2 regions of the Sphingomonas sp. Leaf23 genome follow, and region 1 is predicted to be linked to the other one. Evidence: riboswitches for the same ligand, from Rfam matches in the RefSeq annotation. Region 1 holds a riboswitch; the other holds the start of a gene.
What was found. A riboswitch is a leader RNA that binds a small molecule or an ion and turns the genes downstream of it on or off. The one in region 1 is predicted to bind cobalamin.
Positions count from the first base shown of each region.

Region 2: it holds a riboswitch for cobalamin, as region 1 does, so the genes downstream of both, ASE67_RS03595 (DUF1852 domain-containing protein) here and ASE67_RS05690 (TonB-dependent receptor plug domain-containing protein) in region 1, are expected to answer to the same signal.

Region 1 covers NZ_LMKR01000002.1:387,820-391,222, reverse strand. Annotated here, with positions in the region: gene ASE67_RS05690 (TonB-dependent receptor plug domain-containing protein) at 1-1,487, opposite strand, end outside; cobalamin riboswitch at 1,620-1,821, opposite strand; gene cobU (bifunctional adenosylcobinamide kinase/adenosylcobinamide-phosphate guanylyltransferase) at 1,847-2,365, shown strand; gene ASE67_RS05680 (NmrA family NAD(P)-binding protein) at 2,447-3,331, opposite strand.
Region 2 covers NZ_LMKR01000001.1:745,913-749,315, forward strand. Annotated here, with positions in the region: gene ASE67_RS03590 (methionine synthase) at 1-469, opposite strand, end outside; gene ASE67_RS03595 (DUF1852 domain-containing protein) at 495-1,478, opposite strand; cobalamin riboswitch at 1,606-1,828, opposite strand; cobalamin riboswitch at 1,956-2,156, shown strand; gene ASE67_RS03600 (acyl-CoA thioesterase) at 2,264-3,028, shown strand; gene ASE67_RS03605 (TonB-dependent receptor plug domain-containing protein) at 3,227-3,403, shown strand, end outside.

The DNA of each region.
Region 1 (3,403 bases):
AACGGCCGGTTGGCACAAATGCCGGTGCCATTGGCAGGGCAGGAGATGAACGCGATCAGGTCCTTCGACGTACGGTCGAACCACGTCGCGCTGGCTTCTACCGCACCGTCCAGCCCGCGCTGGGTAATGCCGGCGTCCCAACCCTTCGAACGCTCCGGGGTCAGCTGCGCGTTGCCGTATTCGCTCTGCAACTGGTACAACGTCGGCGCCTTGAACCCTTCGGAATAGCTGGCGCGCAGCAGCGTATTGCCGCCGTTCGGCGACCACACCCCGCTCCCCGAAAACACCGTCGCGCCGCCGAACACATTGTGATCGTCATGGCGCACGCCGCCCGTCAGCGTCAGGTTCTGAACCGGCGTCACCGCCAGCTGGCCATAGACCCCCAGCAGCCGCGCACGACCGGTAGTCGCCGGCCCGCCGAAGCTCGCCGTGGTGAAGCGCGATACCTCGCGCTCGACGCCGAAGGTCGCGAACACGGCATCGGTGACGTCGAACGACCCTTGGTAATCGATCCGGTCGTTGCGCCCCTTGCCGCGGAACGTCTCGGTCGGGGTGCCGTCGGGATCGTTGTTGGTGCGGTTGCTCTGGGTATGGGCATAGCCGATGCGGTTGCGGAACCGCCCGTCGAACAGCGCGGCGTTCAGCCCGGTATAGCCGGTCCACTGCTCCGCCTTGCCCACTTCGCGCGTGTCGCCGAAGCTGAACGTCGGTGCCGGGAAGCCGTCGATCTCCGTCCGCCCGTTCGAATAGAAACCGCGCACATCGACCGACACGCTATCGGCCAGCGCGACCGACACGCTGCCGTTCGCACCATAGTTACGATATCCGTCCTTCTCGGCACCCGGCGCATAAGCGGAGATGCCGTCGGTGGTGAAGAACCCGCCGCCGAGGCTGGCCGATACCGGCCCGGCCTTGCCCGACACGTTGGCGACGGCCTGACCCGTGCCGAACGATCCGCCCTCGGCCCGTGCGTTGATCGCCAGCGCCTCGGTCGGCTGGCGGGTAATCATGTTGACGACGCCGCCGATCGCCTGGCTGCCCCACAGCACCGACTGTGCGCCGCGCAGCACTTCGATGCGCGCGATATTGCCGATCAGCAGGTTGCCGAAATTGAACCCGCCGCCCGGCGACGACGGATCGTTGAGCTTTACGCCATCGATCAGCGCCACGGTCTGGTCGCTGTCGCCGCCACGGATGTTGACGCTGGTCGTCGTGCCGGGGCCGCCATTGCGGGTCACCGTTACGCCCGGCGTCTGGCGCAGCAGGTCGGACACGACCACCGCCTGACGCTGTTCGATGGTCACGATGTCGAGCACGGTGACGGCCTGGCCGACGGTATCGACCGGCCGCGCCTCGCGGTTGGCGGTCACGACGATCTCGTCGTCGCCGGTCGCCACGCGCTCAAGGCCACTGGTCGACTGCGCGCTCTGGGCAAAGGCCGGGTTCGCCGCCAACAGGCACGGCAGCAACAGGAAACGGGTCTTCATTCGGGCATCCCCCCTTGGTCAACAACGGGGACGCGACGGAATTACGGCGGACAGCCTGTCCCCCGCGCGCACGACCCCAACAACGTCGTCACGCGAGGAAACCCTCGATCACCCGGCACACCCCGTCCGCGCGAAGGACAACCGCGACGGGCAGGTCTCCTGGCTCGCGGGTCATCGCCTTGCCCGGCCTTCCCGGACCTGGGGTCCAGTGGCGCACGGAGGAGCAGGGCTCGCCGGTCACAGTTGCGGGGGCAGCCCCGGATGGCGCGCAAGACACGCGCTTCCGGGTTCCCTTTTCATCCCATTTCTGGGAACCTGTCGCATCCGCGCCCTTAGAGCGCTTGGGGGCACAGGACAAGATGGCGACGACAACCCTGTTCGTGGGCGGCGCGCGCTCGGGCAAGAGCCGGCTGGCGCAAGCCGCGTGCGAGGCCCTGCCCGGCCCCTGGACCTACCTCGCCACGGCCGAAGCATGGGACGACGAGATGGCCGACCGCATCGCCCGCCACCGCGCCGATCGCGGCCCCGGCTGGCACACGGTCGAATGCCCGGTCGACCTGGCCCCGGCGATCCGCGCGGGCAAAGGCCCGGTGCTGGTCGACTGCCTGACGCTGTGGCTGACCAATGTGATGCTTGGCGGCCACGACGTTGCCCGGCACAGTACCGATCTGATCGCGGCGATCGGGGCCGCGCAACATCCGTTGATGCTGGTCAGCAACGAAGTGGGCCTCGGCATCGTCCCCGAACACCCGCTCGGCCGCACCTTTCGCGACGAAGCGGGGCGGCTCAATCAGGCGGTGGCGGCGGCGGTCGATCGCTGCTGGTTCGTGGTGGCGGGGATGGTGCTGCCGTTGCAGCGGTTCGCGCCCGAACGCTGACCGTACCCCCGCGCAGGCGGGGGTCCAGAGCCAAAAGCGCTGCGCCCGGTTACCCTGAATCCCCGCCTGCGCGGGGATACGTCATTGCTGGGCCAGCACCGCCCTCAACGGTGTCCACGCCACATCATAGCGCGCATTGTCCACCGGTCCGCTGGGCGCGCGGCCATCGAACATGTTGTGGAGATACTGCATCCCCTGCCACGCCGGAAACACCTGATCGCGCGCGGGGAACAGCCGCCGCGTGACGCCGATCATCCGGGCAAGCGTGCCGAGCGACCCGACGCGCAGCAACCCGTACCGCTTGCCCGTCACCTCGCCCATCAACGCCGCCAGATCGCGCGCGCTGACCTGTGCCCCCGCGATCTGCAGGTTGCGCGGCACGGCGGGATCGAGCGCGGCGGCGGCGGTATAGGCCGCCACGTCGTCCTTGGTCGTCAGCGCGAACTTCGTATCGGCATCGCCCCAGTACAGCACGCGCCGCACCCGCCGCTGGATCAGCGGCATCTCGCCGTTCAGCATGTCGGCGAACGCCCCGTTGAAGATCGAGGTCGCCAGGATCGGCGCGGTGTCGATCCGGGTGCGAAACGCACGGCGCAGGTCGAAATTGCGGTTGGTGCCGGTCGGCAGCGCGCGATAATCGATCGAGAAGTCGGACGGGATGAACCGCGCCGCGCCACCGCCCAGCGCCGCATCGAGCAGCCGGGTCTGGGTCCCGAGGATCGTGTCGCCAAGGCCGTTCAGCGCCGACACGACGCACACCACCCCGCGACACGCCTGCGCCAGCGCCTGTGCATCCTCGAAATCGACCGGATGCGGATCGGCCCCGATCGCCTCCAGCGCCGCGATCCGCTCGGGCGCGGTGCCGGCGCGGATCAGCGCGCGCACCTTCGCCCCGCGCGCCACCGCCGCCTTCGCGATCCGGTTGCCGAGGTCGCCGGTGGCCCCTGCGACGATAATCGTGTCCATGGTCGTTCCCTGCTGCCCTTCCCCGGCGGACTGCCGTCCCCGTCGTGCGGCCCCGGTGGCGGCAACGCAAGG
Region 2 (3,403 bases), on a different contig from region 1:
CGAACTCCCAGGCCAGCTTTTCGCGGCTGCGGTAATGCGCGTCGTACAGCGTGTCGATCATCGTCATCGGGCCCGGCAGCGTCCACTTGATCGGCTGGTCGGTCTGCGCGCGCAGGAACCGGGCATCGTCGACGAATACCGATCGGGGACGCGAGACGGCACCGACGACGGTCGGCACGCTGGCGTCATAGCGGTTGCGGATACGCACCGTCTCGCGCTTCTCGAAATCGACGCCGTCCAGATGCTCGACGAAGGTCGTGACGAAATGCTGGCGGGTCTGTTCGCCGTCGCCCACGATGTCGATCCCGGCCTGCCGCTGGTCGTCGACCGCCAGGCGCAGCGCGTCGCGCTTGCCCGCGACCAGCTCCTCACCCTCCAGCCGCCACGGCGACCACAGGGTCTCAGGCTGGGCGAGCCAGGAGGGCTTGGGCAGGCTGCCCGCGGTCGTCGTCGGCAACAATATCGTCATGGGAATACCTTCGTATGCGTGGGGGTCAGAGGCCGCAGGTCGCGGACCAGCGCTGCAGCGCGTCGCCGTGCGGCTTGATGAAATGTTCTTCGGCGAACCTGCCCTGCTCCGTGGCGAGGCGGCTGCGTTCCTCGCGGTCATAGACGATGCGGGTCAGCGAATAGTCCTGGTACGTCAGGCTCGGCCGATACTGCTCCGCCGCGACCGAATTGGCGTTGTAGATTTCCGGACGATAGATTTTCTGGAATGTCTCCATCGTCGCGATCGTGCTGGCGAGTTCGAGGTTCGTGTAATCGCTGACCAGATCGCTGATGTGATAGAAGGCGAACGGCGCGACGCTGTGCGGCGGCATGAAATAGCGGACCCTCATGCCCATCTTCGCGAAATAGCGGTCGGTCGGCGAAAAATTGTCGTTGCGATATTCGACGCCGAGGATCGGATGGACGTTGGCGGTGCGGCGATAGACTTCCCTGCTCGATACGCTGAGGCAGATGACCGGGGGTTTGCGGAAATTGTCGCGGTAGGCGCTAGACGCCAGGAAATGCTTGAACAGATTGCCGTGGAGGTCGCCGAAGCCCTCGGGCGCATCGCCCCCCCCGGCCTTGCGATGGTCGGGCAGGACCACGCTGAAGTCATAATCGCGGATGTAGGACGAGAAATTGTTGCCGATCATTCCGTCGCTACACTCGCCGCTGGTCCGGTCGGTGACGGTGGTGTGCAGGATCTCGATCAGCGGGAACGCCTCCGCCTCCGCGCCGTCCCCCAGCGTGAGCGCGGCCGAGACGATGGTCAGCTCCAGCGCGTAGCGATCGCCCGTGGGATTGTCCCAATGCATCAGCGCGTTGAAGCGGTGGTCGATCATCACCAGCGTGTTGCGCAGATTTTCCCGGCGGCTGTCCCCGCGTGCGAGATTGGCGAAGTTGGTGGTGATCCGCGTGTTGTCGCCCGGACGATATTCCTCGTCGAACGGGATACTGCTGATCGAGAATGTGAACCCGCTATTCGTCATGACTCACCCAGGCTTTGCGGGCGGGAAGTCAGGCGAAAGCGCGCAAGGCACGGACGGGCCCGAACGGCATCAAGCCATGGACCGCACGCATCAAGCGCGATCCACCGGAGGAACCCCCGTCCGAGGAACGTTATGGCGTCGAAAGGCAGGTCTCCTGGCTCACGGGTCAACGCGGTGGCTCCGGCCTTCCCAGGCTCCTTGCGGGAACCCAGTGACACGAAATGGAGCCGCCGCTCGCCGCTTACAGTTGCGGGGGCAGCGCCGGATTCTGCCCTGAAGGACACCACCGGCTTCCCGTCTTAGCCCCATCGCCTTGCATGGGATGGGGAACCTCGACCTGGCCCTTCAACATCATCCCCTTGCCCATGTCAACATACATATAAAGATATCTTTATATCCTGTATCGCGGCGTGATTGCATGCCGTGCAGCGGTCGGCGGAGAGCGAAGCTGGCCTTGACGGGACGGGCCACTTTCTGCGACCGCCGTCCGGTCGAGGTTCCTTCGCCCCATGGCCGAAGGCTAAGACGGGAAATCGGTGCGATGCCGATGCTGCCCCCGCAACTGTAAGCGGCGAGTGGATTTCCCCTGGTGTGCCACTGGTGCTTCGACACCGGGAAGGCCGGGATTTCCATGACGACCCGCGAGCCAGGAGACCTGCCTTCGACGCCATAACGACCACCGGCGGGGTGCCCGGTCTGGCCGCTGCGTCGCTGTGGGGAGGAGGTGCCTTCCTCCCACTGGCCTCTGGCGTCTGGATATCCTCCGCGAATGATTGAGGATCCGAATGTCACACGACGCGCGCCACACCCCCATCCAGCTGGTCGACATGGTATTCCCCGGTGACGCCAATCACCACGGAACGCTGTTCGGTGGCGTGGCGCTGGCGCATATGGACAAGGTGGCGTTCCTTGCCGCCTCGCGTCATGGCCGCGCATCCTTTGTCACCGCCGCTTCGGAAAAGATCGACTTTGCGGCACCGGCGCGGATCGGCGATATGGTCGAGGTGACGGGCCGCGTCGTGCGGGTCGGGCGAAAATCGCTCGATGTCGAGGTCGAACTGATCGCCGAAGCGCCGGTTTTGGGCGAACGCCAGCTGTGCACGCGGGGCCGCTTCACGCTGGTCGCGGTCGGCACCGAACAGCCGCTGCCGCCGATGGCGGAGGCGATCACCAACGATGCTGCCGCGCCGCTGCGGATGGTCGACATGATCTTGCCGAACCAGACCAACCATTATGGCACGCTCTATGGCGGCGATGCGCTGCGCATGATGGGCAAGGCGGCCTTCATCGCGTCGACCCGCCATGCGCGGGCGGTGATGGTGATGGCAGCCTCCGATCGGATCGACTTCGTATCGCCCATCCGCGAGGGTGAGATGGTCGAACTCACCGCCGAGGTGCGGATGACCGGGCGCAGCTCGGTGCGGATCGGCGTGGACCTCAGCGCCGAGTACCTGATTACCGGCGAGCGGCGACACGCGGCCACGGCGCTGTTCACGATGGTTTCGGTCGATGAAGCCGGCCGGGCCAAGCCGTTTGCCGACGTTCAATAGCGCTGGTCGGAAGGGCGTGTGCGATATGCCCGCCGCCGCCAAGAAGCGATGACTGCCCTGCCCGTCCGAACGACCATTGCAGCCCCGAGCAATTCCTATTCACTTAATAGATTTTCTTTGGCTACCTTTCCGCTCCCCTGGAATAGGGAGGCGCCTTGCACTGTTCCGCAGTGCGGAATCGAACAGGGAATTCAGGGAATGACTCAGGGCCGTACCATCGCCCTTCTCGGCGCGTCGCTGCTCACGCTGGCCGCGACCTCCGCCTTCGCACGCCAGGCACCGCAGGGTGAGACGAGCGAACCGGCTGCCGACGCCGCCGACACGGGCGACGAAATCGTGGTGACCGGCACCCGCACCGCCGGCCGGACCCGGCTC